DNA from 3 places in the Hydrogenophaga sp. SL48 genome. Region 3 is predicted to be linked to each of the others. Evidence: predicted binding sites of a transcription regulator. Region 3 holds the regulator's gene; each other region holds the start of a gene.

Region 1 (10,436 bases), 2.5 Mb from region 3:
CCAAGTTCGGTGCGACGGACATCGTGGCGGTCGACATCGACCCGGCCGCTGTGGAATCGACGCGACTCAATGCCAGCGCCAACCATGTGAGCCTGCAATCGGGGTTGCCCGATCAGGCCCGGGGGCAGTTCGACATCGTGCTCGCCAACATCCTGGCCACACCGCTCAAGGTGCTCGCTCCGCTGCTCTGTGAGCACGTGCGCGCTGGTGGTCGCCTGGTGATGGCCGGCATTCTTTCGCGTCAGGCCGACGAGCTGAAAGAGGCTTACGCGCCTTGGGTGTCCCTCTCGGTCAGCGACGAAGAGGACGGCTGGATCCTGATGACGGCCGAGAAGCCCTGAGCGGGTGGGCGGGCGCGGATCGCGCCGGGCCGCCTGCAATAATCGGCGCATGAGTTACACCACCCGCTGCCCGGCCTGCGGAACGATGTTCAAGGTCGTTCCCGACCAGCTCAAGATTTCCGACGGCTGGGTGCGTTGTGGTCATTGCGCCGATGTGTTCGACGCCACCTTGTACCTGGAGGGTGAGGCTGCACCCGCACCCGTGCCAGAGCCAGAGCCAGAGCCGGTGTCTGCTCCTGCGGTACCTGCACCTTCGGTGGCGCCCGACCCAGCGCCGATGGCGCAGTCGCACGCCTTGCTTGCGGGGGGAGAGGACGGTGAGGGCGACTGGTTGCTGGAACCCAACCCCTGGCGGTCTGAGCCCGATCCGGCCGAAGCCTGGACGACGGCCGAGTTTCAGGCCCTGGAGAAGCTGCTTGAGGACCGCACAGCGCTGGAAGCGGATGTTTGGCTTCCCGCGTCCGGACCGGTGGAAGTCCTGGATGGGTCGCCGGCGCCATCATCCGCCGCCGGGCTGAAAACATCACCCGAGTTTGCGGATGAACTCAAGCAGTTCGCCAGCGGTGCATCCAAGGCCCAGGTGGTGTCCAAAGAGCCTGACACCACGCAAGTGCCGGTACCTGTGCCGGAGCCGGTGCCTGCCGCCACAGTGAGCGAGACCGCCCCCGTTGCGGGGAGCCCGGCGCCCGCCACGCTGCCTCAGGCGACGCCGGTGGAACCCTTGGATCCGGTGGTGTCCGAGCCCGGATTTGTCCGTCAGGCGCGCCGCAAGGCCTTTTGGCGTTCACCGTTGATGCGCAGCCTGCTGACGTTGGCATCGGTGCTGCTGGCGTTGCTGCTGTCGATGCAGTGGGCGGTTCAGAACCGCGACCGGCTCGCCGCCCAATACCCGGCCGCAGTGCCCTGGCTCACCAGCCTGTGCCGTCCTTTTGCCTGCGAGGTGGGGCCTGTGCGCCGCATCGAGTCGGTGGTGATCGACAGCTCCAATCTCGTGCGACGCCTGGGCAGTTTTTATTCATTCGATCTGGTGCTCAAGAACAGCGCGTCGATGGCGGTCGCTGTGCCGGCATTGGAATTGAGCCTGACCGACACGCGGGATGCCGTCATTGCGCGTCGGGTATTCTTGCCCGACGAATTGCCTGGTGCGCCTGCGCTGTTGCCACCCCAGGGTTCCTTGTCCATGAGTCTTCGCTTGTCCATTGCCGACAGCGGGGTCTCGTCCATGACTGGCTACCGCGCCTTGGTCTTCTATCCCTGAACTTCACCCTTCCCCTTTCATGTCCATCCTCATTTGTGGCTCCCTGGCCTTCGACACCATCATGACGTTTGAGGGGCGCTTCGCCGAGCAGATCCTGCCGAGCCAGCTGCACATCCTCAACGTGTCGTTCCTGGTGCCGGGTCTGCGCCGTGAGTATGGGGGGTGTGCGGGCAACATTGCCTATGGTCTGCGCCAGCTTGGGTCCCCTGCCGTGCCGCTGGCCATGGTGGGCAATGACGCGCAGGACTATCTGAGGCGGCTGCAAGGCCTTGGGGTGGACACGCGCTTCATCGGCACGACGTCGGACAACTACACGGCGCAGGCCATGATCATGACCGACCGAGACAACAACCAGATCACCGCTTTTCACCCGGGCGCCATGTCCGATGCCCATGCGAATGTGGTCCCGACCGATGCCGACATCCGTCTGGCCATTGTCTCGCCCGATGGCCGTGACGCCATGCTTTCGCACGCCGAGCAGTTGCACTCCGCGGGCATTCCTTTTGTGTTCGATCCGGGCCAGGGCCTGCCCATGTTCAACGGCGACGAGTTGACGCACTTCATCGAGCTCGCGAGTTGGGTCACGGTCAACGACTACGAAGGCCAGATGCTGTGTGATCGCACCGGTCTGAGCTTTGAATCCATCGCGGCGCAGGTCAAAGGCCTGATCGTCACGCTGGGTGCGCAAGGGTGCGAGGTCTGGGAGCAGGGCAGCAAGACCCTGGTGCCTGGTGTGACCGCGACCGAGGTCGTCGATCCGACCGGGTGCGGCGATGCCTTCCGTGCCGCCCTGTTGCACGGCCTGGCGCAGGGCTGGGGGCTGGCACGTTGCGCTGATCTGGGCAATCGCATCGGCGCCACCAAAATCGCCAGCCGTGGCGGTCAGAACTACCGCTTCAGCAGCGCGGACTGAGCGGCAGAATTTCAGACACAAAAAAGCCCGACGCTTTCACGTCGGGCCAGGTGTCATCTCAAAGACGACTTCAGGGCTTGCTGGACGTGGGAAACGGCCAGGCAGCCTGAGGGTTCAGCTTGGTCTGAGCTGCAGGTGCCGCTGGGGCTGCCGGCTTCTTGGCCGGCTCAGCTTTTTTTGCTGGGGCTGCCTTTTTGACGGCGGCTTTTTTGGCCGGTGCGGCTTTCTTCGCGGGGGCTGCGGCTTTCTTCGCCGGGGCTGCCTTCTTCACGACGGCGGCTTTTTTGGCCGGTGCGGCTTTCTTCGCGGGGGCCGCGGCTTTCTTCGCCGGGGCTGCCTTTTTCACGACGGCTTTTTTGGCCGGTGCGGCTTTCTTTGCCGGGGCTGCCTTCTTCACGACGGCGGCTTTTTTGGCCGGTGCGGCTTTCTTCGCCGGGGCTGCCTTCTTCACAGCGGCGGCTTTTTTGGCCGGTGCGGCTTTCTTCGCCGGGGCTGCCTTCTTCACGACGGCGGCTTTTTTGGCCGGTGCGGCTTTCTTCGCCGGGGCTGCCTTCTTCACAGCGGTGGTCTTTTTAGCCGGAGCGGCCTTCTTGGCCGGGGCTTTTTTCGCAGTTGCCATTGTTTTCTCCTTGATCAAGTTGCAAAGAGCACTTCAACCGGCAAGGTGCCAGCCAAGTGATTCAATGCCCTGGGTTCGCGTGAATGCATCCACGACAGACCCCAAGACCCTGAATGCGGTGACAAAGCCCTGCAGGCCGTACGGGAGCGCGGGCAGCAGGGCTTTGATGTGACGACGGACATGGTGTGAACGAGAGAAGGGCAGGCCGGGCGACTGAGGGTCAGTCCCAGGACAGCGCGCCTCCCGATTGGTATTCGATCACCCGGGTTTCAAAGAAATTGCGTTCCTTCTTGAGGTCGATCATCTCGCTCATCCAGGGGAACGGGTTCTCTTCATTCGGGAACATCGGTTCCAGGCCGATCTGTGTGGCGCGCCGGTTGGCGATGTAGCGCAGGTAGCCTTTGAACATGGAGGCGTTCATGCCGAGCACGCCGCGCGGCATGGTGTCTTCGGCGTAGCGGTATTCGAGCTCGACGGCCTTGATGAACAGCGCCTTGATTTCGGCCTTGAAGTCGGCCGTCCACAGCAACGGATTCTCCATCTTGATCGCGTTGATCAGGTCGATGCCGAAGTTGCAGTGCATGGACTCGTCGCGCAGGATGTACTGGTACTGCTCGGCGGCACCGGTCATCTTGTTCTGGCGGCCCAGCGCCAGGATCTGCGTGAAGCCGACGTAGAAGAACAGGCCCTCCATCAGGCAGGCGAAGACGATCAGGCTCTTGAGCAGGCGCTGGTCGGTCTCGGGCGTGCCGGTGTGGAAGTTCGGGTCCATGATCGCTTCGATGAAGGGGATCAGGAACTGGTCCTTGTCGCGGATCGACTGGACTTCGTTGTAGGCGTTGAAGATCTCGGACTCGTCCAGACCCAGCGACTCCACGATGTACTGGTAGGCGTGCGTGTGGATCGCTTCTTCGAACGCCTGACGCAGCAGGAACTGCCGGCACTCGGGCGCCGTGATGTGGCGGTAGGTGCCCAGCACGATGTTGTTGGCGGCCAGCGAGTCGGCGGTGACGAAGAAGCCGAGGTTGCGTTTGACGATGCGACGCTCGTCTTCGGTCAGGCCGTTGGGGTCTTTCCAGAGCGCGATGTCGCGGCTCATGTTCACTTCCTGCGGCATCCAGTGGTTGGCGCAGGTGGCGAGGTATTTTTCCCAGGCCCACTTGTACTTGAACGGCACCAGCTGGTTGACGTCGGTCTGGCCGTTGATGATGCGTTTGTCGGCTGCGTTGACGCGGTGAGCGCCCTGCGTGGCCTTGGGTGCAATCAAAGCGGGAGATGGATTTGTCGCGGAGGACAGTGACGCTTGCACACCCGGCATGTGAGGTGGCAGGGGAATCGATGCGGGCTTCGAGGAGGGAGTAACTTGATCGTCCCAGGTCAACATAGGTGTGTCCAATTCGGTGGATTATCGAAGTGTCTGCATGAAATGCAAAGGACTCATGCGTGCGATGAATGTTTTGTGTTGCGGTGTCGCATCGAATGCGCGACGTTCGACACCACAACACACGCATGCATCACATGCAGAGCTCATTGGCAGGCTTCGCAACCGGGGTCGTCGATGGCGCAGAACTTGATGTCGGTGGCGGGTTCGACATCCACCGCAGCGACCGCGGGTGCGCTCATCGCGACCTCGTTGCCGTGCACCGACACCGCGTTGAGCTGACCGGTGCGGCCTGTGGACTTCTCTGCTTGCGTGGCCGAGGTGGTGCGCAGGTAGTAGGTGGTCTTGAGACCACGCAACCACGCGAGCTTGTAGGTGTCGTCGAGCTTCTTGCCCGAGGCGCCGGCCATGTAGATGTTCAGGCTCTGCGCCTGGTCGATCCACTTCTGGCGCCGAGCCGCGGCTTCCACCAGCCACAGGGGTTCCACTTCGAACGCGGTCGCGTACAGCGCCTTCACATCTTGCGGCACGCGGTCGATGGGTCGCAGCGATCCGTCGAAGTGCTTGAGGTCCATGACCATCACGTCGTCCCACAGGCCGAGGCGCTTGAGGTCTTTGACCAGGTAGCTGTTGATGACGGTGAACTCGCCCGAGAGGTTGGACTTGACCGAGAGGTTGCCGAAGCAGGGCTCGATGGACGCGTCCACGCCGATGATGTTGGAGATGGTCGCGGTCGGAGCGATGGCCACGCAGTTGGAGTTGCGCATGCCATCGGTGGCGATCTTCTGGCGCAGCGCGTCCCAGTCCAGGCTGCTGCCACGGTCCACGTCCACATAACCGCCGCGTTCGCGAGAGAGCAGGTCGAGCGTGTCGGGCGGCAGGATGCCCTGGTCCCACAGCGAGCCTTTGTAGCTGGCGTAGCGACCGCGCTCGCGGGCCAGTTCGGTCGAGGCCCAGTAGGCGTGATAGCAGATCGCTTCCATCGAGCGGTCGGCGAACTCGACCGCTTCATTGGAGGCGTAGGGGATGCGCAGTTCGTACAGCGCGTCCTGGAAGCCCATCAGGCCCAGGCCCACCGGACGGTGGCGCATGTTGGAATCGCGCGCCTTCTTGACCGCGTAGTAGTTGATGTCGATCACGTTGTCGAGCATGCGCATCGCGGTCTTGATCGTCTTCTGCAGCTTCTGATGATCGACGCCGCCGTCCTTTAGATGCTTGAGCAGGTTGATCGAGCCCAGGTTGCAGACCGCGGTTTCGGTGTCGCTGGTGTTGAGCGTGATCTCGGTGCAGAGGTTGGAGCTGTGCACCACGCCGGCGTGCTGCTGCGGTGAGCGGACATTGCAGGCGTCCTTGAAGGTGATCCAGGGGTGGCCGGTTTCAAACAGCATGGTGAGCATCTTGCGCCAGAGGTCCGACGCGGGCACCTTGCGGCTGGGCTTGATCTCGCCGCGTTCGGCCTTGGCTTCGTAGGCCACGTAGGCCGTCTCGAAGTCGGCGCCGAACAGGTCGTGCAGGTCGGGCACGTTGTTGGGCGAGAACAGGGTCCAGTCACCCTTCTCCATCACGCGCTTCATGAACAGGTCGGGAATCCAGTTCGCGGTGTTCATGTCGTGCGTGCGGCGGCGGTCGTCGCCGGTGTTCTTGCGCAGCTCCAGGAACTCCTCGATGTCGAGGTGCCAGGTTTCCAGGTAGGTGCAGACCGCGCCCTTGCGCTTGCCGCCCTGGTTCACCGCGACGGCGGTGTCGTTCACCACTTTCAGGAACGGCACCACACCTTGAGACTCACCGTTGGTGCCCTTGATGTGGGCGCCCAGGGCGCGCACGCGGGTCCAGTCGTTGCCGAGGCCGCCGGCGAACTTGGACAGCAGCGCGTTTTCCTTGATCGACTCGTAGATGCCGTCCAGGTCGTCGGGCACGGTGGTCAGGTAGCAGCTGGAGAGCTGCGAGCGCAGCGTGCCGGCGTTGAACAGCGTGGGCGTGGACGACATGAAGTCGAACGAGGACAGCACCTCGTAGAACTCGATGGCACGCGCCTCGCGGTCGATCTCGTTCAGCGCCAGGCCCATGGCCACGCGCATGAAGAAGGCCTGCGGCAGCTCGATACGCGACTTGCGCACGTGCAGGAAGTAGCGGTCGTACAGCGTCTGCAGGCCCAGGTAGTCGAACTGCAGGTCGCGCTCGGGCTTGAGCGCGGCGCCCAGTCGGGCCAGGTCGAACTGCTGCAGCTTCTCGTCGAGCAGCTCGTTCTGCACGCCCTTCTTGATGAACTGCGGAAAGTACTCGGCGTAGCGCGCGCCCATGTCGCTGGACGGCACTTCTTCACCGATCACTTCCTTGACGATGGTGTGCAGCAGCAGGCGCGCGGTGGCGTAGGTGTAGTCCGGGTCTTTTTCGATCAGGGTGCGGGCGGCCAGGATGGAAGCCTTGTAGACCTCTTCGATCGGCACGCCGTCGTACAGGTTGCGCTTGGTTTCGGCGACGATGGGGTCGGCCTTGACGTCTTTGCCCAGGCCTTTGCAGGCGTCTTCGATCAGGTGCTGCAGGCGGCCCAGGTCGAGCGGCACGCGCTGACCACCGTCCATCACGTGCAGCAGGGCTTCGGCCGGTTTGGCGGCTTCGGCCTGGTGGGCACGCTCCTGGGTGCGGCGCTCGCGGTACAGCACATAGGCGCGGGCCACTTCGTGGTGACCGCCGCGCATCAGGCCCAGCTCCACATGGTCCTGTACGTCTTCGATGTGGAAGGTGCCGCCGCCGGGGCGCGAGCGCATCAGGGCTCGCACCACGGTCTGGGTCAGCGCGTCCACCGTTTCGCGCACGCTGGCCGACGCTGCACCTTGCGTGCCGTGCACCGCGAGGAAGGCCTTCATCAGGGCCACGGCGATCTTGCTGGGCTCGAAGGACACCACGGCGCCGTTGCGGCGAATGATCTGGTAGTGGGCAAAGACCGAGGTCGGGCCTTCCGTCTGCGCGGCAGGGCTGCCGCCGTGCATCGCTTGGGACGGGGAGTGGGACGGGGTGGATGGTGCGATCTGCATGGGTCCTCTTGCTTTCGTTTGTTTTGTGTCACTGGCCTTTGTGCGCAAAGGCGGGTGGCTGGGTTGGGCCGGATCGGTCGGTGCTGTCGGGGCGGTGCGCTGGGCAATGTGCCGTCAGGGCCGGTTCGACAGGATGACTGGTTTGGCGCAGCGCACACTATATCTGGTGTGTTGGGCCTCTTCAAGCCACTACCTGTAGTGTTTGCTGAAAATAGTGCCTGCCTCGAAACGGTGCCGTTTCGTCAGGTAAAAAGGGTGGCCGGATCCGTGCGAAAGGGGGCAGCGCGGAACGGCGGTGCTGCTGCTTCTGGGTTCTTGAGGTCAACAACGGCGCGTGTTGCCAATGGATTTGCCGTTGAACACCGCACCGATTCTGGTGTGGCCAGGATGCGGTGTTCGCTGAACTCCGGGTGGATTCACGCAGGACGCTGAACGGTCCCGATCACACATTCGGGAAAACACCCGTGCGCCCAGCGCAGGTCCCGCTGAAGCCGGGCCCAGTCAAAGCCCGGTCCGGGATCCTGTTTGCGGCCCGGCGCAATGTGTTCGTGGCCGGCGATGTGGGCGATGACGTGGCGTTCACGCAGGCGCCGGCACAGCCGGGCCAGCGTGACGTACTGTGCGGGCTCAAACGTCTGGCCTTCCAGCCCTTCCAGTTCGATGCCGATGGAGTCGTCATTGCATTGCGAACGCCCGCGCCAGCACGATGCACCGGCGTGCCAGGCGCGGTCGTCGGTGCTGACAAACTGCAACAGCGTGCCATCGCGGCGCACAAAAAAATGCGACGAAACCTCGATGCCCCGGATCTGCTCGAAGTAAGGGTGCGCCGACCAGTCCAGCTGGTTGGTGAACAGCTGTTCCACTTCCGGGCCGCCGTATTCACCGGGAGGCAGGCTGATCGAATGCAGCACGATCAGGTCGATCACGGCCGCTGCCGGGCGGGCGCCGAAGTTGGGCGAGGGCACCCGGCGCGCCGCCTTGAGCCAGCCACCGTCCCAGACGGCATCGCGTCCCCTGGTGTCAGGTGTTGTCGTCATCGTCGGACGGCATGGTGATGCCCAGCCGCTGGATGCGGTAACGCATCTGGCGCAGGTTCAGCCCCAGGCGCGCTGCGGCGGCCGTGCGGTTGAAGTCGCTTTCCTTGAGCGCCTTGAGCAGCACCTGCCGTTCCTGTTCGTCGAGGAAGACCTGCAGGTCGGCCGGGATGCCGGAGCCCGCGTGGTCCACCGAGACCTGTTGGGCGGCCAGTGCGAGCGGTGTCGGGGTTTCCCGGCGCTCGCTGCCTCCCCCGCCTGGGTCTGCGAAGTCCTGGGTCTGCAACGTGGTCCCGGAGCTGAGCGCCATGGCGCGCTGCAACAGGTTTTCCAGCTCACGGACGTTGCCTGCCAGCTCGCACGAGCGCAGCCAGGCGAGGGCGTCGTCGGACAGCGCAGGGGTGGCGTGGCCCGACTCGTTGCAGATCCGTTGCAGCAGCGCCTGCACCAGCTCGGGCAGGTCCTCCCTGCGCTCACGCAGGGCCGGCGTGCGCAGCCCGATCACGTTGAGGCGATAGAACAGGTCCTGCCGGAACTCTCCGCTCTTGACCAGCGCCGCCAGGTCGCGGTGGGTGGCGCTCACGAGACGCACGTCCACACTGTCTTCTTGCACACCGCCCAGCGGGCGCACGCGCCGCTCCTGGATCACGCGCAGCAGCTTGGCCTGCATGCCCAGCGGCAGGTCCCCGATCTCGTCGAGGAACAGGGTGCCGCCCTTGGCCGCCTGGAAATACCCTTCGCGGTCTTGGGTGGCGCCGGTGTAGGCGCCTTTGCGCGCACCGAAAAACTCGGCCTCGATCAGGTTGTCTGGAATGGCGCCGCAGTTGACCGCGACAAACGGCCCGCTCGCGCGGTGGCTGCACTCGTGCACCGCGCGCGCCACCAGCTCCTTGCCGGTGCCCGACTCGCCGAGGATCAGCACCGGGGCCATGCTGGTGGCCACCTTCTCGATGCGGCCGCGGATCTGAACCATGCTGGGCGATGTGCCCACGATGCGTTCGAGGGCCTTCACACCGCCGGGCGGCGGCGGCGCGCTGCGGCCGACCGCGTCGTTCAGCGGGGCTCGCGGCAGCGTGGCGGCCGGGGGATGACGCTGTCCCTGGATCGCCGCATTGACGGCCGCGCGCAGTTGTTTGAGGTCCACCGGTTTGGTGAGGTAGTCGAAGGCGCCCGACTTGAGCGCCTCGACCGCGTTCTCGGCCGAGCCGTACGCGGTGATCACGATGGACTTCTCGCTGCGTTGCTGGGCGGCCAGCTCGCGCAGCAACTCCAGACCCAGGCCGTCGGGCAATCGCATGTCGGTGATCAGCACATCGAAACGGCGCTGAACGAGCCACTCGCGCGCCTGGGCCAGGTCGGGCGCGGAGATCACTTCGTGGCCTTCGCGCAGCAGGGTGAGTTCGTAGAGGGTTCGCAGGTCTGGTTCGTCATCGACGACCAGCACACACGCGCTGGGGGAGGTGGACATGGCGGACGCGTCAGAGCGTGGAGAGTGATGGGGGGTCGGCCTGGGACAGGCCGGGGCGCGTGTAGGCCGCCACCGAATCGCCGGGTGGGTAGCTCAGGCTTTGCTGGACGGGTGTCTTGCTCGACCCATCGATGATGGGCGCGAGCACATAGAACTCGTTGCCTTCCCGCTGATCGAGGCGGCTGCGCTGGTAGGCAATCTGGGCACCATAGCGCTCGCAGAGCTCCCGGCAGATGTACAGGCCCAGACCGCTGGAGCGGCTCTCGGAAGAAAAGAACGGTTCGAACAGGTGCCGCAGCACGCTGGCCTCCAGCGGCGCACCGTCGCTCCAGACCGACAGGCGCACCCGGTCGTTGCCGTGGGGTTGCGAGATCACCCGGATGGACG
Region 2 (10,436 bases), 2.5 Mb from region 3:
CGCAGGGCTGGCGTTCGTCGTCGCGCAGGGACATGTCAGCGGCCGTTGACCTGACGGCCGATGGGGTGGATGTGTTCATGGGTGTTTCCTTTTGGGGTGGTTGAAAGACGGGGGATCAAGCGGCCTGCAGCTGGCGTTTGGCGGCCAGCTTCTCAGCGTCGCAGACCGGACAGAACGGGTGCTCGCCCGCGAGGTAGCCGTGGGTGGGGCAGATGGAGAAGGTGGGGGTGACGGTGATGTAGGGCAGGCGGAAGTTCGTCAGCGCGCGCTGCACCAGCGCGCGGCAGGCCTCGCCGCTGCTCAGGCGTTCGCCCATGTACAGGTGCAGCACGGTGCCGCCGGTGTACTTGCGCTGCAGCGGGGCCTGGCGCTCCAGCGCCTCGAACGGGTCGTCGGTGAAGCCCACGGGCAGCTGCGACGAGTTGGTGTAGTAGGGCTGCTCGGGCGTGCCGGCCTGCAGGATGGCGGGCCAGCGCTTGCGGTCTTCGCGGGCGAAGCGGTAGGTGGTGCCCTCCGCGGGCGTGGCCTCCAGGTTGTACAGGTGGCCGGTCTCCTCCTGGAAGGCCACGATGCGTTCGCGCACGTGGTCCAGGAAGCGCAGCGCGAAGGCGTGGCCGTCGTCGGTGGTGATGTCGTGCGCGTCGCCGGTGAAGTTGCGCACCATCTCGTTGATGCCGTTCACGCCCAGGGTGCTGAAGTGGTTGCGCAGGGTGCCGAGGTAGCGCTTGGTGTACGGGAACAGGCCCTGGTCCATCAGCCGCTGGATCAGCTTGCGCTTGGTCTCCAGGCTCTGTTGGCCCAACACCAGCAGGCGGTCGAGCGCGGCCAGCAGGCCGGCCTCGTCGCCCGCGTGCAGATGCCCCAGGCGCGCGCAGTTCACCGTGACCACGCCCAGGCTGCCGGTCTGCTCGGCGCTGCCGAACAGGCCGTTGCCGCGCTTGAGCAGCTCGCGCAGATCAAGCTGCAGCCGGCAGCACATGGAGCGCACCATGTTCGGCTGCAGCTCGGAGTTGATGAAGTTCTGGAAGTACGGCAGGCCGTACTTGGCCGTCATGTCGAACAGGCGCCGCGCGTTCTCGCTCTCCCAGGGGAAATCGGGCGTGATGTTGTAGGTGGGGATGGGGAAGGTGAAGACCCGCCCCTTGGCGTCGCCCTCGGTCATCACCTCGATGTAGGCGCGGTTGATCAGGTCCATCTCGGCCTGCAGATCGCCGTAGCAGAACGGCATTTCCTGCCCGGCGATCACCGGCACCTGTTCGCGCAGGTCGTCGGGGCAGACCCAGTCGAAGGTGAGGTTGGTGAAGGGCGTCTGCGTGCCCCAGCGCGAGGGCACGTTGAGGTTGTAGATCAGCTCCTGGATGCACTGGCGCACGGCCGCGTACTCCATGCCGTCCTGGCGCACATAGGGCGCCATGTAGGTGTCGAACGACGAGAAGGCCTGCGCGCCGGCCCACTCGTTCTGCAGCGTGCCCAGGAAGTTCACGATCTGCCCCACGGCCGAGGACATGTGTTTCGGCGGCCCCGACTCCACCTTGCCCGGCACGCCGTTGAGGCCTTCGTTGAGCAGGGTGCGCAGCGACCAGCCCGCGCAGTAGCCGCTGAGCATGTCGAGGTCGTGGATGTGGAGGTCGCCCTCGCGGTGCGCCTGCCCGATCTCGGGCGTGTAGACGTGCGAGAGCCAGTAGTTGGCCGTGACCTTGCCGGCCACGTTCAGGATCAGCCCGCCCAGCGAATAGCCCTGGTTGGCGTTGGCGTTCACGCGCCAGTCGGCGCGCGTGAGGTACTCGTTGATCGACGATTCCACATCCACCAGCGTCTGCTGGTCGGCGCGCAGCGTGGCGTGCTGCTCGCGGTAGACGATGTAGGCGCGCGCGGTCTGGAGGTGGTTGGCCGCGATCAGCGTCTGTTCGACCACGTCCTGGATCGGCTCGATGCCGGGCGGCGCACCCTTGAAGCGGTGGATCAGCACCTTGACCACCTGGGCACACAACAGCGCGGCCTCGGCGCCGTCGAACTCGCCGCTGGCCTGGCCGGCCCGCGCCAGCGCGGACCGGATCTTGTCGGCATCGAAGGCCTCGCGCAGGCCCGAACGCTTGATCACCTCCCTTGGAAGACTGACCACCATCGCATCTTTCATAGCTCTCGCCTCCTGGATCAAAAACACTACCTATGGTGTTCAAGATACCCGCCAGACACCATAGATAGTTTGATTTGACGCAAGGTCGACGCAGCTTCCAACGCGGTTTCAGGCCTTTCACCGGCTTGATCTGCGTCAACCGGGTGCGGCTGTCACGCGCGTTCTGACAGGACCGCGCCGAGCCTGAAGAATCCCGGCATGGACTTCGATCACAGCCCCCGGGCGCAGGCGCTCCAGCAGCAGCTGGAGACCTTCATGCAGACCTACCTGCTGCCGCACAACGCGGCCTGGCACCAGGCGGTGCAGCAGGGGGACTACCCGCCACCCTTCCTCGAAGACCTGAAGACCCTGGCGCGCGAGGAAGGGCTGTGGAACCTGTTCCTGCCCGGGCTGCGCGAAGACGAGCCCGGCACCCGGCTGGGCAACCTCGACTACGCGCCGCTGGCCGAGGCCATGGGCCAACTGCACTGGGCGGCCGAGGTGTTCAACTGCAGCGCGCCCGACACCGGCAACATGGAGCTGCTGCACCGCTTCGCCACATCCGCGCAGCGCACGCAGTGGCTCACGCCGCTGCTCCATGGAACGATCCGCTCCGCCTTCGCCATGTCCGAACCCGACGTGGCCTCGTCGGACCCGACCAACCTGCAGACCACGGTGCGGCGCGAGGGCGACGACCTCGTGCTCAACGGCCGCAAGTGGTTCATCACCGGCGTGGCGCACCCGGGCTGCCGGCTGTTGATCGTGATGGCGCGCAACGCGCCCGACGACAGCGCCGCGGCCGAGACCCGGCACCACCAGCACAGCATGGTGCTGGTGCCGCTGGACACGCCGGGCGTGGACGTGGTGCGCAACATCAGCGTGGTGCACCACCACGCGCCCGAGGGGCATGGCGAGATCGTGTTCCGCCAGGTGCGCGTGCCGGCCGACCACCTGCTCGGCGGCTGGGGCGAAGGTTTTGCGATGGCGCAGGCGCGGCTGGGGCCGGGCCGCGTGCACCACTGCATGCGCACCATCGGCCAGTGCGAGCTGGCGCTGGCGCTCGCCACCGAACGCGCGCTGGAGCGCCGGACCTTCGGCAAATACCTGGCCGACTACGCCAACGTGCAGGAGTGGATCGCGCTGTCGCGCATCGAGATCGACCAGGCGCGCCTGCTGGTGCTGCGCTGCGCCTGGCTGCTCGACCACCCGGAGCGCACCGAGCCCGCGGCCTTGCGCGCGCAGGTGGCCGCGATCAAGGTGGTGGCCGCAGGCCTGCAGACCCGCGTGGTGGACCGCGCCATGCAGATCTTCGGTGCCATGGGCCTCTCGCCCGACACGCCGCTGGCGCAGTTCTGGACCTGGGGCCGCGCCCTGCACCTGCTCGACGGACCCGACGAGGTGCACCTGCGCAGCGTGGCCCGGCACGAGCTGGAGCGGGCGCGTGAACGCATGGGGTCGTCTTCCGCCTACTTCACCACGCCCGAGCAGATGCGCACGCCACCGCGCCTGAACTGAGGCCACGTTCTACAACCGCGTGGGTCGCGCGCTCATACGTCCAGGGCACCGCCGGGCCGGCTTTGCCGGACGGCCAGTGCCGCCCCCTTGAGGGGGGCGCGCGAAGCGCGGCGGGGGTGTTCCAGTTCAGCGGTCCACCTGGCCCGGCAGCGAGAGGTCGCCCGACGCCACCTTGAACACCTTCGCCACGCACAGCAGCGGCGTGTGCAGGCTGGCGTTCACCCGCAGTGCGGCGGTCACGCCGTCGAACTTCAGGGCCTGCAGCGCCGACACGTTGTCGAAGGGCACGCGCACGTTCACGCTGTCGCGCTCGAACGAGGGGCTCCAGCCGGGGCTGTCGATCAGCAGCGGCAGGCCGGGCCAGGTCTTGGGCAGGCGCGGCCGGCTGCCCTCGGGGATGTCGACCACCTTCAGCGACCCTTGGCCACAGGCCTCGTCGGGCCGCAGCACCACCCAGTGCGAGTGCCACACGCCGCCGTCGTTCTTCAGGTGGCCGTCGCCGTTTTCGTCGAACAGCGGCGTGTCGTCGAAGTCGGGGTGGGCGGTGACGGCGAAGGCCAGGATGCCGGCCTGGGGCTCGAAGCCCACCTCGGCCGGGTCCAGGCTGGTGGGCCAGACGTAGGAGAACACCCGGCTGCCGGCCAGCTGGCCGGACTTCGTCGGCCGCGTGCGCCCGGCCTTGCCCGAGACCTGCATGTGGAACACCAGGGCGTTGTCCTCGGTGCTGATGCGGGTGTGCACCACATCGAACGGCGCGTGCACCGCCTTGGCCGGCGCGGTCGCGATGCCCCCGGTGTGGGCGCGGCCCCCATCGGCCAGGGCAGGCCCGGCCAACGCCAGAGAAGCCACCAGCCAGGTGGCGCGCAGCGGGGAGGAAAGGGAGATGGAACGCATGGAAAACTCCTGGAGTGGGGCTGGGAACAGGCCGCCGGCCGGCGGTCCCGTGGCACCCAGTGTCGTTCCGCCTTCTGTTCAAATGGGATCATTTCGTACACGATGGATACCCATTCGTTCAGCCACCCCATGACCACGACACCCCCACCCGTCGACCGACTCTCTGGCCTGCTGGAGCGTTTTCCCGTGCGCGCCCAGCTGTCGTTCACCGGCACGCTCTGCGGTGTGCAGAGCTTCACCCCCGCGCCCGGCACGGGCTACCTGCACGTGCTGCGCCGGGGCACGCTCAAGGTCACACACCCGGCCCGGCAAGGGGTGCCGCGGCGCCTGCAGATCAGCGAACCCTCGCTGCTGTTCTACCCGCGCGCCATCACCCACCACTTCCACAACCCGCCGGTCGAGGGCAGCGACTTCACCTGCGCGCAGCTGCGGTTCGACGGCGGCCAGGCGCACCCGCTGGTGCGCACCCTGCCCGGCGTGCTCGTCCTGCCGCTGCACCAGGTGGACGGGCTGGCGGCCGCGCTGGATCTGCTGTTCGCCGAGACCGACCGGGTGCGCTGCGGGCACCGCCTGCTGGCCGACCGGCTGTTTGAAGTGGTGCTGATCCAGGCCCTGCGATGGCTGCTTGACCACCCGCGCGAGGCCGGGGTGCCGCCCGGGCTGGTCACGGGCCTGTCGGACCCCCGGCTGGCGCGCGCGCTCGTGGCCCTGCACGACGCGCCCGGCGCGCCCTGGAGCGTCGAGCAACTGGCCGCGGTGGCGGGCATGTCGCGCACCAGCTTCGCCCAGCGGTTTCGGGACCTGGTCGGCCAGACGCCGGCGGGCTACCTGACCGACTGGCGCATCGGCCTGGCGCAGGCGGGGCTGTTGCAGGGCGCGTCCATCAAGCAGCTGGCCAGCGACCTGGGCTACGCCAACCCGTCGGCCCTGAGCCGTGCGTTTGCCGCCCGGTCCGGGCACTCGCCGCGCGACTGGCTCAAGGGGTCTGTGCCCTCGGCGCGCTGACCCGAGGCGCGGCCGGCCCCCGGGGCGCTGCGGGACCTCAGGCCACTCAGGCCGCCACCGCTTCGCGCATCGCCGCCGCCGCGATGTCCAGCGAGCGCAGGCGCAGCGCAGGGTCGAACACGTCGCTCACCAGCATGAACTCGTCGGCCTGCGTGGCCTCGGCGAGCCGCTGCAGGCCGGCGCGCACCGTGTCGGGCCCGCCCACCACCGCGCAGGCCAGGAAGTCGGCGATGCCGGCGCGGGCCTGCGGGTCCAGTCCCGCCAGGAAACCCGCCACCGGCGCCGGCAGCTGGCCGCGCTGGCCGGTGAGGATGCCGAGCACGCGCTGGTAGGTGCTGCTGGCCAGGAAATCGGCTTCCTCGTCGGTGGGCGCGGCGATCAGCGGCACGCCGACGATGGCGTAGGGCTTGTCGAGCACGGCGGACGGCTTGAAGTTGTGGCGGTACAGGTCCAGCGCCTGCAGCAGGTAACGCGGCGCAAAGTGCGAGGCGAAGGCGTAGGGCAGGCCGCGCTCGGCCGCGAGCTGGGCCGAGAACAGGCTCGATCCCAGCAGCCAGATCGGCACGTGCGTGCCGGCGCCCGGCATGGCGATCAGCTTCTGGCCCGGCACCGCATCGCCCAGCAAACGCTGCAGCTCCATCACGTCGCGCGGAAAGTCCTCTTCGGTCTCGCGCCGGTCGCGGCGCAGTGCGCGCATGGTCATGGGGTCGGTGCCGGGCGCCCGGCCCAGACCGAGGTCGATGCGGCCGGGGTAGAGCTCGGCCAGCGTGCCGAAGGCCTCGGCCACCACCAGCGGCGCGTGGTTGGGCAGCATGACGCCGCCCGAGCCCACGCGGATGTGCTGCGTGGCGCCGGCCACGTGGCCCACCAGCACGGCCGTGGCCGAACTGGCGATGCCGCTCATGTTGTGGTGCTCGGCCAGCCAGTAACGCGTGAAGCCCAGGGCCTCCGCGTGCTGTGCGGTGCGCAGGGCGATGGCCAGCGCATCGGCCACCGTGCCGCCTTCGCGCACGGCCACGAGATCGAGCAGGGAGAGGCGGATGTCTTGCAGGGGCTTGGGCATGGGATTCATGGACCGCATTGTCAGATGCTTTGCATCCCGCCGGCCGGTGAGCCCACGAAAGACCCCTGTCCCCCTCCCCTGGCGAGCCGCCTCCACCCACCGGATCAGCGTGCCTTGATGGCACCACCGGAGCGCCAACGCAGGGGAAACGCGGTCAACGCGCCGCCATCCGGCTCACCCGGCGGGCGGGAGCACCCGCAGGGTGAGCGCTTCGAGAGCCTGCACGATGAGGCGCTCGGGTCGGTCGCAGGTGTGGCTTTCACCCGCATCCAGCACGGTGTCCCGCGGGTCGCGGTCATGGGTGATCCAGGCCCGCCCGGCGATGCACTCGATGCGGCAGCCCAGTGGCCGCGTGATGCATTGCAGGGCCCCCCTGGGCAGCACCCAGGTGTCGGCGGCGGGGCGCGCGCTGGCGGCCGGGTGCGGCCGGCGCGACAGGCGCAGGGTGGAAGGCAGGGACAGCGGTACGGTGTGCATGGCTCAAGGCCGGCGGGGCCGGCGAAAGGTGGGAAGGAACGGGATTCAGGCGGTCAGCGCCTCGCGCCGCGCGGGCAGGCGCTGCCGGGCCAGGGCCAGGCGCTCCTGCTCCAGCGCGCGCGCCAGGGCTTTCTGGCCGCTGCGCTGGGCCGCCGCGATCAGCGTGAGGTCGATCAGGTCGCGCTGCGCATGGCTGCCACCGAAACGGTGCGACTGGCTGCGCACCGGGCGCAGCAGGGCCACCGCACGCGCCCAGTCCTGCTGCCCGAAGGCGACGCAGGCCTGCGTGACCGCCGAGCCGACCTCGCGCGTGAAGGCCGCGTTGTCGCCCTCGCTGGCCATCGCAATGCGCTGGGCCTGCAGCAGCGTCTGCAGCAGGTCTTCGCGTCCGGCGGCCACGAAGGCCATGGCCGCGTGCCAGTCGCTGAAGGCGTAGTGGCCGTCGCCCGCGAAGGGCGCCCAGCGCTCGGCCAGGCGCTCCCAGCGCGCGCCCACGTCCGCCCCCTGCAGGTCCAGCCGCCACAACAAGGCGCTCGCGTCCACCAGCTCCACATGGACCTCGGGGCGGTGGCCGTGGATCGGCCCGTCGTACAGCGCCAGCACCTCGGGCAGATCGCCCTGCGCGAGGTGGTGCAGCGCGAGGTGCCACCAGTTGTGCACGGCCAGGAAGTTGTCGGTCTGCCAGCCTTCGTTGCCCCGCATCCACTCGATGCCCTCGTCGCGCCGGCCCTGCATCTCCAGCACGTGGGCCACCGCGTGCTGCGCCCAGGCGTCGCGGGGCTGCAGGTCCACGGCCTGGCGCCCCAGGCGTTCGGCGCGGGCGTAGTCGCCGGTTTCTTCGAGCCCGAAGGCCTGCATGCCCAGCACCGCGTGCCAGCCGGGCAGGGTGGCGGACCACGCGGGCAGGGCGCGCGCGATGCGGTCGCGCAGCATGCGCGAGTCGCCCACGAAGAAGTCGAGCTGCTGGCCGGCCTGCAGGGCCAGCGCGTCCAGCGGGTGGTGCGCGCTCAGGTCTTCCAGCGTGAGCGCGGCGGCGCGCCACTGGCCGTCGCACAGCTGCGCGATGGCCCGCAGGTGCCAGGCCTCGCGTTCGTTGTGCGGCAACTCGCGCGCGGCCGCCAGGGCCTCGCGGGCGGGCGCCACGGCTGCCGCTTCCGAGGACAGCAGGAAAAGCCAGGCGCGCAGCACCTGGGCCATCACCAGGTCGGGGGCTTCGGCCAGCGCCGCTTCGGCGGTGGCCAGGGGGTTGTCGGCAAAACAGCGGAACTGATGCAGGGCCTGCTCCAGCAGGTCGTGGGCGTGGGCGTTGCCGCCCGAGAGGGTGTGGCCGACGGTGTCTTTCGTGGTCATGGGAATGCTCCAGGGTTGGGGTGAGGAAAAAAGGGAAGGAAGGGGATCAGGGCCGGGCGCGCGACACGTCGCGGAACACCAGCATGTCGGGAATGCGCGCAGAGGCGCCGTCGTGGAAACCCAGTTCGGGCCAGGGCGCGTTCGCCGGTCCGTTGCGGAAGGTGCCGAACAGCAGGTCCCACAGCGGCAGGTCGGCGTAGTTGTGCGCGTGCACGCCGCGCTGGTGGTGGATGGCGTGGCTTTCGGGTCGCTGGATCAGGTAGCCCAGCCAGGTCGGTGTGCGCACACGGGTGTGCTGGAACACCGAGAGAAAGGTCAGCAGCGCCACCGCCCAGGCACCCGCTTCGGGGCTCAGGCCGAGCAGCGGAAACAGCACCAGGCTGGAAAGCGTGGTGAACAGCGCCGTGTCCAGCGGGTGCAGGTAGAAGGCACCCCAGGGGTCGAGCGATTCGGCGCTGTGGTGCATCTGGTGGCCCAGGCGCCAGAGGGTGTCGAAACGGTGCGCGCTGCGGTGGTACCCGTAGTGGAAGAGCTGGTACACCAGCACGCCCAGCGCCGCACCGCCGGCGGTGCCGAGGGCGACCCCGTCAAAGACGTGCAGGCCTCCGAAGAAGCGGCTCCAGAGGTGGCCGACGAACAGCGCCAGCCCGGTGTTGACCACGGTGATGGACAGGGCCCGCGAGCGCCAGCCGCGCACGCGACCAGCGTGGGCGTGGGTGATGGCATCGAGCAGGAGGAAGGCGGGCAGCACCGCCAGGGTGAAGATCTCGGGCCAGGACATGGTGTTTCCAGTGAGGGGTTGAAAGGGGTTTGACGGTTCTAGAATCGGTCAGGCACTGTAGGCAGACGGACCGTTTTCACCTGCAGTCAAATCCGACAGCCACCCGACAAAACCGCCATGTCCAACCCCGACGACGCCCCGGCGCTCGCCACCGTGGCCATCCTGGCGCTGCCCGAGGTGGCGGCCTCGATGCTGTTCGGCATGAGCGACATGTTCATGGGCGTGGGGCGCGACTGGCCGCTGGTGGTGGAGGACCGCCCGGGCCGCTCGTTGCTGCGGGTGCAGATCGTCTCGGCCGACGGCCAGCCCCTGACCATTGCCAACGGCGTGCACCTGGCGCCCGACAGCTCCATCGCCAACGCCCCTACCCCGCAGGTCATCTGCATCCCCGAGGTGTTCGTGGTGCCGAGCACCGACCTGCGCGGACGCTATGAGGCCGAAGCGGCCTGGCTGCGCGAAGCCCATGCCCGGGGCGCCATCATCGCGGCGGCCTGTTCGGGCGCGCTGCTGATGGCCGAAGCCGGCCTGCTCGAAGGCGAGGACGCCACCACCCACTGGGCCTATTGCGACGTGCTGGCGCAGCGCCACCCGGGGATCCGCCTGCACCGCCGGCGGGCGCTGGTGACCGCGGGCGAAGGCCAGCGCCTGGTGATGGCCGGTGGCGGCACCTCCTGGCAAGACCTCGCGCTGTACCTGATCGCCCGGCTGGTGGGTCTGGAGGCGGCGATGCAGATGGCGCGCCTGTACCTGATCGACTGGCACGGGAGTGGCCAGCAGCCGTTTGCGCGGCTCTCGGCGAGCCGGCAGTCGGACGACGCGGTCATCACGCGCTGCCAGCTCTGGGTCGCCGACCACTACGGCGAGCCCAGCCCGGTGGCGGCGATGACGCGGCTCTCGGGCCTGGCCGAACGCTCCTTCGTGCGCCGCTTCCAGCAGGCCACGGGTTTATCACCGCTGCAGTACGTGCACCACGTGCGGCTCGAAGAGGCCAAACAGTTGCTGGAGGGCAGCGACGATTCGATCGAGGCCATCGCCGGCCAGGTGGGCTACGAAGACGCGGGCTATTTCGCGCGCCTGTTCAAGCGCGAGGTCAACCTCACACCGGCCCAGTACCGCAGGCGCTTCGCGGGCCTGCGTGAGGTGCTGCAGCAGGGCCGCACGGCCTGATCACAGCTCAGGGGGCGCGCCATCGGGCGGCCCCTTGAGTTCCACCACATTGCCTTCGGGATCGGTGA
Region 3 (10,436 bases):
TGGCCGCTCGCGGCGATCTGCGTGACAGCGTGGAACAAAAGGCCCTGGACTGGCTGCTTCAGCGCCAAGACACAGGCATGGTCATTGAGCAACCAACCCTTGAGCCGGAAACGGTCGAGCGCGTTGCGGCGGTCACCCCTGACCAGCTGCCGAGACAGCAGGCCAATGTGGCTCACTGGCTCAGCCGGAAGTACCGGGTGGCCCCTGAGCCCTTGAGTGCCTTGGTGGCTGAGGCCTTCACGGTGGGTGAAAAGGTTCGCCTGGACCCGACGCTCATCCTGGCCGTCATGGCCATCGAATCACGCTTCAACCCCTACGCCCAGAGCCCCGTGGGTGCTCAGGGTCTGATGCAGGTGCTGACCCGGGTGCACTCGGACAAATACGAGGACTTCGGCGGTCAGATGGCGGCGTTTGACCCCCTTTCCAATCTGCGGGTGGGCGTCAAGGTCTTGCAGGACTGCATCAAGCAGGCCGGTTCCATCGAAGGGGGCCTGCGTTTGTATGTGGGGGCTGTGACCACCGACGGCAGCAGCTACATCAACAAGGTGATGGCCGAACACCTGCGCATCCGGAGCGTGGCGCTGGGGAAACCCATGCCCACCTCATTCCCGGTCTTTTCCGCCATCCCGGCGCCGGCACCGGTCGAGCCCGAGCTCACTCTGCCCACGCAGACCGGTTTTCTGGAGTCGGTGCCGGTGGAAGGGGCCATTGTTCTTCCATCGGATCCCGCTGCCGCGAACGATCTGTCCAGCTCCTGATCACCTAGTCGCCAGCGATACCTGCCGCTGGGTCGGCGTACAAGGCTGGGCATCTCTCGGATAAACTAGCGCCGTACGCAACTGGCGATAGGCACTCTCCAAGCTCTTGGAGTCAACGTGCTGACGTGGCCCCCCTGCCCTGCGACATCGCGGCGGCCGGGATAACCACTGGGAAGCGTACCGCCCGGCAAAGGGCGTTCAGCCGTTCGCCTGGGCAGCCCCCACATCCGGAAACACCGGACCATGGGGATCCACGTTACCCAAGACTGCCACCATGTACGACCGCAACATCCTCATCGAGCAAACCGACCCTGAGCTGTTCAAGGCCATCCAGCTGGAAAACGCGCGCCAGGAACACCACATCGAGCTGATCGCGAGTGAAAACTACGCCTCGCCGGCCGTGATGGCTGCCCAGGGCACGCAGCTCACCAACAAGTACGCCGAAGGCTACCCGGGCAAGCGCTACTACGGTGGTTGCGAATACGTGGACGTGGCCGAGCAACTGGCGATCGACCGTGTCAAACAGATCTTTGGCGCCGACGCGGCCAACGTGCAGCCGCATTGCGGCGCATCCGCGAACGAGGCCGTCTTTCTGGCTTTCCTGAAGCCCGGCGATACCATCATGGGCATGAGCCTGGCCGAAGGTGGCCACCTCACCCACGGCATGGCGCTCAATATGAGCGGCAAGTGGTTCAACGTGGTCTCCTACGGTCTCAACGACAAAGAAGAGATCGACTACGAAGCCATGGAGCGCAAGGCACACGAAACCAAGCCCAAGCTCATCATCGCTGGTGCATCGGCCTACAGCCTGCGCATCGACTTCGAGCGCTTTGCCAAGGTGGCGAAAGACGTGGGCGCCATTTTCATGGTCGACATGGCCCACTACGCCGGCCTGATTGCTGCAGGCGTGTACCCCAACCCGGTGCCATTCGCCGACGTGGTGACATCCACCACCCACAAGAGCCTGCGCGGCCCGCGCGGCGGCATCATCCTGATGAAAGCCGAACACGAGAAAGCCATCAACAGCGCCATCTTCCCCGGCCTGCAAGGCGGCCCGCTGATGCATGTGATCGCGGCCAAGGCCGTCGCCTTCAAGGAAGCGCTGCAGCCTGACTTCAAGGCCTATCAACAACAGGTGCTGACCAATGCACGCATCGTTGCCGAAACCCTGGTTTCGCGCGGTCTGCGCATCGTCAGCGGCCGCACCGAGAGCCACGTCATGCTGGTTGATCTGCGCGCCAAAGGCATCACCGGCAAGGAAGCCGAAGCCGTGCTGGGCAACGCCCACATGACAATCAACAAAAACGCCATCCCGAACGATCCGGAAAAACCCATGGTCACCAGCGGTGTGCGCATCGGCACCCCCGCCATGACCACCCGTGGCTTCAAGGACGAAGAAGCCCGCCTGACCGCCAACCTGATTGCCGACGTGCTGGACAATCCGCGCGATCCGGCGAACATCGAGACCGTGCGCGCCAAGGTGAACGCGCTGACCGCCCGCTTCCCGGTCTACAAGTGATGGCGGCTGGCGACGTCGCGCGATGAAATGCCCCTTCTGCGGTCATCTGGAAACCCAGGTCGTCGAGACCCGAGTGTCCGAAGACGCGGATTTCATCCGCCGCCGGCGCCAGTGCGGTCACTGCGAAAAGCGCTTCACCACCTACGAACGGCCGGAAGTGAGCTTCCCGGCCGTGGTGAAAAAAGATGGTCGACGCGTTGACTATGTGCCGGCCAAATTGCGTGCCTCGTTTGCGCTGGCGCTGCGCAAACGCCCTGTGAGCACCGAGCAGGTGGACGCCGCCATCGAGCGCATCGAAGAAAAGTTGCTGAACCTGGGCGTCAGGGAGATTCCCGCCGCCCGCCTGGGTGAAATGGTCATGCGCGAACTCAAGAAGCTCGACAAAGTGGCCTATATCCGGTTCGCCAGCGTCTACCGCAGCTTTGAAGACATCGATGAGTTCCGGGCATTGGTGGATGAGGTCCGGCGTTAGATCTGCATCAGCCGAGGTTCGCTCGCGCGCCTGTTGATATCGTCCTTCGTCCTGGGGATGAATCCTCGGACTGCCATGCAGCACAACCTTGTTTGGCGTGCGCAACCGGAAATAATGGGTCCGAACACATCACATTCGGGACCCAGGGATGAAAAACTCAAGTTTGGCGACAACAAGTCCTTCATCAGGCGTCAGTCTGATTGAGTTGATGGTGACCACCGCCCTGTTGGCGGTTGTGCTGCAGATCGCCATTCCTGAGTTTGGAAAATTGCTCGCCGTCTGGCAGAGAGACATGGCCACACGTTCCGTCACGGACCACTTGGTCCTGGCCCGGTCGGAGGCCATCCGATGGTCTCGCCGGGTGGTCATGTGCAACAGCAGCAATGGGCTCAGCTGCAGCCCTGCGTCTGACAAAGAATGGAAGTCCGGATGGCTGGTTTTTCAAGACATTGACATCAATGGTCAATTCGACTCCAACGACAAGCTGATTGCCCAATCGCAAGGATTCACGGGAATCAAAAGCCTTGAGGGAAATGCATCCAGACAACGTTTTGTATTCCTGCCGACGGGAATGATGGCGTCTGGCATGGCAACACTGGAGGTGACGCCAAGAATCGGGACCAGTCAGAAAATCATCGTCAATCGAATTGGGCGGATCCGAATCAGTCAATCTGAATCAACGGCCGGTTCTTGAGCGACCTTGGTGGGACGTTCAGGGGGTCGGGATGCTGCAAAAAATCGCACCAAGACACGCGGCAACCACTCACCATGGCACCCGGAGAAAGTGAATGCTTTATACCGCTCAGGAGGCGGAAAACGACCGCGCGTCAGCACGGCTCAGGAATGGCGTCAGGTGGCCGCTACATTGCAGTACGGAGCCGCCAATTGAAACACCTGCCTTCCCCCATCCAATCGTCTCAATCAGGCCAGCAAGGGTTTACCTTGATCGAGCTGCTTGTGACTGTGGCACTGGTCGCCGTGCTGGCGACGCTGGCCTTCCCTGACTTCAGCGAAACGGTCCGTCAATGGCGACGTGACAGTGCGACCCGCGCCTTGACGACCAGCCTGCAACTCGCCCGATCGGAAGCCATCAAGTCGTCGCGAAAGCTCATGCTCTGCCCCAGCTCCAACGGAACCAGTTGCACCGACAGCACCGAGTGGCGCAACGGATGGATGGTGTTCGTCGATGACGGCGCCACGGATCAAGCCTACGATGCCGGCGAACGAGTCGTCCAGGTGACCTCCGCCCAGAGCGGCATCGCCTCACTGGTGAGTTCGGCAGGGGTGACGTTCCTGCAATTCATGCCCAATGGCCTGATGGCTGCAGGTGCCGCCGCCGGGGCCACCACAGGACAAACCACCCTCACCGTCACCCCCAGCGGTGCAACGTCGGCCACCAAGGTCAACAACGTGAGTGTGTCCACGGTGGGCCGCGCCAGTGTCGCCACCGAGTTGCCGTGAGCCTGAAAGCACCATGATGTCTACATTCACCGTCAAAAAGTCCCTGTTGGGCGCCAGGGTCACGTCCGCCCACAGGCAGTCCGGGTCCAGCTTGCTGGAAGTGCTGGTCGCCATTCTGCTGGTGTCGGTCGGGCTGCTGGGCGTGGCAGGCCTCTCGGGCGCCACCTTCAGCTACAACAAGGTGTCGCAGATGCGCCTCACCGGCCTGGCGCTCGTGAACGACTACGCCGATCGGGCCCGGGTCAACGTCTATGGCTACGACCGAGGGAACTACGACATCGCCAAAACCGACGACTTCGAGAGCACGGCCGTCACGGTCCTCGACGCCAACCTTGACCTCGACCCGGCTGATGCCACCAATGCCGCCACGGTCGCCGATGCCCTCGCCGCAGCCGATATCGACCAGTTCCTTCGAAGCGTTCGCAACCGGCTTCCCCAGGGCGACGCCGTCGTGATCAGCACACCGACCGCTGCGACCCGGAACCTGGATGTCTGGCTCATCTGGAAAGAGCCGCAAGCCGCCGCAGCGGATGTGGACGACGACAAAGGCAACTTCTCCTTGTTCGATGCGGCAAAAGAGAACTGCCCCGACAACCTCAGTACGTCCGAGAAGCTGGAATACAGCTGCATGTACTTCAAGGTGGGCCTGTGATCATGACAAAACTCTCAACATCACGCCGGCCGGGTGCACGCGCCCAACGCGGCCTGAGTCTGGTCGAACTGATGGTCGCGATGACCATCGGCCTCTTCCTGATGGGGGCCGTGGGCGTCATCTACGTCAACACGTCCACCACCTCGCGCAGCAGCACGCTTGAATCACAGATGAACGAAGACGCCGCTCTGGCGCTGGAGTTGCTGCAGCAGCAGATTCGCCTGACGGGCTTTTCCAATGTGGACAACAGCGGAGCCAGGCTGTTTCCCGGGCGGGCCGTTCGCGGGTGTGACGGAGGCTTCACCGACAATGCCGCGGGTACAGCATTTGAAGCGCTGGCCTGTGATGCAACCGGATCCGGGCCCGATGCCATTGCCGTGCGCTACGAAGCATCGCTGCTCAACAGCCAGTTCGTCACCGACGCAACTGGCGTGCGGTCACCCGGCAACTGCGCTCATGAAGGCATCACGGCATGGGATGCTTCGGCAGAAGGCGCGGCCTCAGCAACCCCCCTCTCCCTGGCCGACAACCGTTACTACATTGCCAATGACGCCGACGGCACGCCTTCTCTCTTTTGCCAGGGGCGAACCGGCTCGGGGTTCGGCAATGCCACGGCCCTGATCCCCAACATCGAAGACCTGCAGGTTCAATACGCTGTCACCGCCGCGCCGACGGCTGGCAACCCCCTTCCCCATCAGGTGGCCGGCTACGTCGGTGCGGACCATGCCGTGCTCGGCGCGACCGCAACCAACTGGTCCCGGGTCGCCGCCCTGCGCATTTGCATCCTGGCACGCACGGCCCGCCCCGCTCCCACAGGCGACAACAGCATCAACGACCTCGGAAGCTACATCGATTGCGATGGCACCGAACAGACGGCCACCGACCGCTTCCTGCGCCGTGCCTACGTGACCACCATCCAGCTGCGCAACATGCGCCCCGGCCTGCCGTCTGACTACGTGAGCGGCGAAGACCCATGGGCGTTTTTGTACGAAAACTGAATCCCACCGTTCACCCACGGAAAAACACTGTCATGCGTCGCACCCTGCTTTCACCCCGTCCCGGCAGTGCCCGTGGGATCGTGCTTCCCATGGCACTGATCATGCTCCTGATCATCTCGTTCGCCGGCCTGCTGGCCGCCCGCAACTCCGCCACCTTCGAGCAGTTCTCGAACAACATGCGCACCAACCAGGTGGCGCGCACGTCCGCCGAAGACGCCCTGCGCTATTGCGAGCGGGTGGCCATTGACGCAGCGGAAAACGGGGGCTCCAGCTACGCCACCGACGCGGGCAAGATTGTGTCGACAGAACTCACGGCCGACGACGAAACCGCGATCAGGTCGGGCGCATGGAACACCAAGAGCAACTGGGCCACCGGCGCTGCCAACCTCATCACCCTGACCGCGACCTACAACTCCAATGTGCAGTCCAACGCAGAACTGAAAAACAGCCCTTCCTGCATCATCCAGGCCCTGGTCAACGACCGCTTCCTGGTCACGACCCGAGGGCTGTCCAGCGACGCCACCATCGCCAGCGACGGCACCCTCAGCGCCGGCTCAGAGGTGTGGCTGCAATCGATCCTGACCCCCACCGTTCCCGTGCTGTCTGCCACCGGTGGTGTCGATTGACGCCTGGTCAAGACCGAATGAAACAAAGACTTATCAGCGAGGTTCCCATGAAGACCCTGTTCACATTGCCCTTCGTCCACCGGTTGGTCCTGTCGGTGGCCCTTTGCAGCGCGGTCTTGCTGGGTTCGCAAGCGTGGGCCCAGCCTGCCAACCGTCCGCTGCTGACCAACCAGTCGGGCGCCAAGCCCAACCTGATGGTCGCGCTGGACAACTCGGGGTCCATGGCGTACACCTACCATGAGACTTACAACGTCACGAATGATTTCGAAAACGTGCCGGCCCGGGTATGCCCCAGCCCTTATTCGAACGTCAATTCGACAAACGCAACAAATTTCAACGCCGGCATCGGTGGCGACGCGATCTACAACGCGGGCAACTACACCTGCTACCGAAGGTACTGGGATGGGTCCCGCTGGCGCATCGAAGCCCGCACCACCTGGTCGGTCGCCGCCTCGCCTGCTCGCACCTACTGGAACTGGTCCGCCCAGCGCTCGGCCGACGTCAACCCGGTCTATTACAACCCGCGAACGAGATACCTGCCGCGGGTCAATGGCAGTGGCGTTGCCCTGGTGCCCTCAGACAATGTGGTGTGGGTGTCCAACGTGGCCAGCGCTGCCTTTTCTTACCAGGTGTTTCAGCGGGATGTGGCACCCAACGACTACCGCGTGTATCACTCGATGTATGACGACGATGGCACGACGAGGAACTTCCAGGGTGTGGTCAACAGCCCGAGCACTCCAACCGGCTTCACCTCGCGGTACACCTTGTCCAACACACGGCGCATTCCCGAGCACATCGCCTACACAGCGGCCACGGCGGCTTCGCCGGCATTCACCTACGCCTACTGTTCCCTGGTCGTCAAAGATGGGGCTGGGCAGGACATCGGTTGCGGGGCGCGAACACGGGTGAACGTCAGTTACGGTGGCACCGCCACCCACGTCATTCCCACGCCCAATACCCGAACGGATTGCACAGCCAACACATGCACGAATGCCCAGGAAGTCACCAACATCCTGAACTGGTACCGCTACTACAGCAACCGGCAGCTGGCCACCAGCACGGCCATCGGACTGGCCCTCGCGGACACCGATGCGAATGGTGCGCCGAACAACCCGTCCAAACTCGACAACGAGCTGCGCATCGGCTACATGCCGATCAACCAGTCCCACAGCAGCCCGCTGGTCACACCGCCCGGGGCGACTTCTCCGGTCACGCTGTCGCGTGGTGTGCGGCCGCTCAGCCGAGGTTCGACCGACAACAACAACCTGTTCAACTGGCTCAACGGCATGGTGTCCCAGGGGGGAACGCCACTGCACAATGCCGTGGAGCGGGCGGCTGACTACTACGGCCGGCGAAACGGTGTGACGGAATACGCGTGGCGGACCGACCCCACCTCCAACAGCAGCCCCGAAATGAACTGCCGCCGCTCCTTCAACCTGCTGTTCTCTGACGGCGGATGGTCGTCTGGTACGCCGTGGGGCCCCACAGCGGCGGGACTTGACTACGACAACATCAACGGTCTCCAAACGTTCACCCGGACCCGAGCGGATGGAACCACCGAGTCGTTTCAGTACATGAAGAGTGGCATCAACACCTTGGCCGGTCGCCTTCAGTATGTGCCCTTCCCGAGCACGGGCACTGGCGGCTTGGCCGACATCACGGCCCGGTATTACTGGCACGAGGACATGAGAGCAGGTGCAGAACCGGCAGGACTGGACAACAACATCCAGACCCGCCCCGGGCAACCGACGTTCTGGCAGAACATGACCACCTACACGGTGGGTTACCTGATCGAGCCATCCGGCGAAGCGACCGGCACCGGCCTGACTTTCAATCAGATCGAACAGTACAAGACAAACTACACGCTTTACGGGTCAGGGGCGCCCACGGTGTTCCCTCCATTCCCCACGGGAGACCTCATTTCCAACAACGACCTCCAGACGCGGGTGGACGACTTCATTCATGCCGGCTACACCGGTGGTGCCCGCTCGTTCAGCGCCCGTTCGGCCGACGACGTCAAATCCATCTTCAACACGATCCTGGCCGAGATCCTGAGCGCGTCCGGCCGGGACGCCGGCGTCTCGGTCAACACCGGTGGTGGAGACAACAGCACGCTGGCGGGTCGCCTCAAATACACGGTGTCCTACCGCACCATGGACAACTCGGGCGACATTCAGGCGCGTCAGCTGGCCGCCGATGGCAGCGAAACCGGTGTGACGGTGTGGTCTGCGAACCAGCTGATGCCGGGCCACGCCGCTCGACGTGTGTTCACCATGCACGACCTGAACCAGCCCGTCGATTTCATGGGAGCGTTCAGCGGCCTGCCCACCGACGTCCGCGATGCACTCGCCACCGGCCCCGACGCTGGCCGGATTCCCACCAACGACCGTTTCATCAACTACCTGCGCGGTGACAACACGGCGCTCGATGCCCAAGGCCATCTGTTCCGTCAGCGGACTTCACGCGTCGCGGCCATGGTCAACCCACCGGCCGTCTTCATGGGCGATGCCCGGGACTACGCCTACGACCAGGACGGCAGTGGCGGCGTCGACGGACGTGGCAGCTATGTGGACTACACCAACCGCAAGCGCGGTTACCCCAAGTCGTTGTACGTGGCCACCAACGCGGGCACCATGCACGCGTTCTCTGCGGCTGCGGGCACCGAACTGGCCGCCGTCATGCCGCGCCGCAGCCTCAGGCGCATGCTGAACTTCGCTGCGGAGCCATACAACTTCGAGTACGTGCTGGATGGTCCGATCACGGAAAACGACATCTTTGATCGCCGCAAAGCCGACAGCGACGGCCTCACGGCATCCACCGAATGGAGGGCCTGGCGCCACCTGGGTATTGGCACGGGTGGTCGGGGTGAAAGACTGGTGTACGCCGTCAACTCGCCCATCAAGCCCGGGGTGACGCCGAACCGCATTCCTGATCGGGCAGACTTCCTCTGGGAAACCGGTCCGGACGTGATCGATGGCGCCGATGGCAGCGATGTCACCGCCGGCTACATGTCCAATTCGGCCCGCAGCGGTCAGACCGAAGACCTGTCGGATGCAACGAACGCCCAGCGTGGACGCTGGATCGTGGCGGTCAACAACGGCCACTACAACGGTGAACCCAATGGTGAAAAGGCCGGGCTGGTCGTGCTGGACGCCGTGAGCGGCGAGGTCATCCGCACCATTCCCCTGCCCTCGGGCTATTCGGCTGGAGACGGGCTCAGCGGCGTGACGCTGCTGCGCAGCTACGGCAGCAACACGCGCGTGGTGGCTGCATACGCCGGCGACGCCAACGGCCAGTTGTGGAAGTTCAACCTGTCGGGCGATCCGAGCACCTGGCATGTGGAGCATGGCAGGCCGCTGTTCACGGTGCCGGGCAACCGCCCCATCTACGGCTCCCCAGCCTGGCAGGCCCATGAGGAGGGCGGGTTCATCGTGGTGTTTGCCACGGGCATCATGCTGGAAGAAGACCATCTGCAGGATCTGGACGGCCAGGCGATCTACGGCATCTGGGACCGACAGACCCTTGACGGCAGCATGCTCAATGGCGAACCCTTCAACCCGGTCACCCTGACGCAGCTGGAAGAACGCACCATTGACCCGAGTTCGCAGGCGGCGGGGGCTGCTTTCCTGTACTACGGCATCCAGAGCGACGCAACACCCCAAATCGACTGGGACACCCAGCGCGGCTGGTTCATCCGCATGCAAAACGTCTACCAGACTGATGCCGGGCTGCAGCCGGGGGAACGGTCCATCGCCGATGTCCAGAACTTCGGGAGAAGCGTGATCATCACCACCACCGTTCTTCGGCCGCCTGCCTCGGGAGAAATGTGCAGCGTCGCCGACCTGCCTGGAAACTATGTCTACATCGTGAATGCCCAGTCGGCTTCGCCCGAACTCAGCCAATCGTTCGATGTCGACGGCGATGGCCGCCTGGATCCCTATGCCGTGGCC

What was found. The regulator NrdR, encoded in region 3, represses ribonucleotide reductase genes. The targets are predictions, from matches to a motif close to CACNANATNTNGTG.
Region 1: IM738_RS17710 (ribonucleoside-diphosphate reductase subunit alpha) is a predicted target of NrdR. The motif match lies at 7,703-7,716, and genes of this name have one in related genera.
Region 2: IM738_RS19650 (ribonucleoside triphosphate reductase) is a predicted target of NrdR. The motif match lies at 2,162-2,175, and genes of this name have one in related genera.

The regions. Positions count from the first base shown of each region.
Region 1 is NZ_CP063400.1:3,734,339-3,744,774, reverse strand. It holds gene prmA (50S ribosomal protein L11 methyltransferase) at 1-341, shown strand, start outside; gene IM738_RS17730 (DUF3426 domain-containing protein) at 391-1,599, shown strand; gene IM738_RS17725 (carbohydrate kinase family protein) at 1,619-2,512, shown strand; gene IM738_RS17720 (histone) at 2,583-3,131, opposite strand; gene IM738_RS17715 (ribonucleotide-diphosphate reductase subunit beta) at 3,352-4,515, opposite strand; gene IM738_RS17710 (ribonucleoside-diphosphate reductase subunit alpha) at 4,659-7,547, opposite strand; gene ampD (1,6-anhydro-N-acetylmuramyl-L-alanine amidase AmpD) at 7,964-8,584, opposite strand; gene IM738_RS17700 (sigma-54-dependent transcriptional regulator) at 8,568-10,049, opposite strand; gene IM738_RS17695 (ATP-binding protein) at 10,060-10,436, opposite strand, start outside.
Region 2 is NZ_CP063400.1:4,153,760-4,164,195, forward strand. It holds gene nrdD (anaerobic ribonucleoside-triphosphate reductase) at 1-79, opposite strand, end outside; gene IM738_RS19650 (ribonucleoside triphosphate reductase) at 116-2,137, opposite strand; gene IM738_RS19655 (acyl-CoA dehydrogenase family protein) at 2,336-3,631, shown strand; gene IM738_RS19660 (hypothetical protein) at 3,758-4,525, opposite strand; gene IM738_RS19665 (AraC family transcriptional regulator) at 4,655-5,530, shown strand; gene IM738_RS19670 (LLM class flavin-dependent oxidoreductase) at 5,577-6,602, opposite strand; gene IM738_RS19675 (DUF2917 domain-containing protein) at 6,768-7,070, opposite strand; gene IM738_RS19680 (tetratricopeptide repeat protein) at 7,116-8,420, opposite strand; gene IM738_RS19685 (sterol desaturase family protein) at 8,467-9,201, opposite strand; gene IM738_RS19690 (GlxA family transcriptional regulator) at 9,319-10,368, shown strand; gene IM738_RS19695 (VOC family protein) at 10,369-10,436, opposite strand, start outside.
Region 3 is NZ_CP063400.1:1,187,435-1,197,870, reverse strand. It holds gene IM738_RS05765 (transglycosylase SLT domain-containing protein) at 1-758, shown strand, start outside; ZMP/ZTP riboswitch at 826-981, shown strand; gene glyA (serine hydroxymethyltransferase) at 1,033-2,277, shown strand; gene nrdR (transcriptional regulator NrdR) at 2,300-2,749, shown strand; gene IM738_RS05750 (GspH/FimT family pseudopilin) at 2,898-3,443, shown strand; gene IM738_RS05745 (GspH/FimT family pseudopilin) at 3,635-4,210, shown strand; gene pilV (type IV pilus modification protein PilV) at 4,224-4,862, shown strand; gene IM738_RS05735 (PilW family protein) at 4,865-5,860, shown strand; gene IM738_RS05730 (pilus assembly PilX family protein) at 5,950-6,486, shown strand; gene IM738_RS05725 (pilus assembly protein) at 6,504-10,436, shown strand, end outside.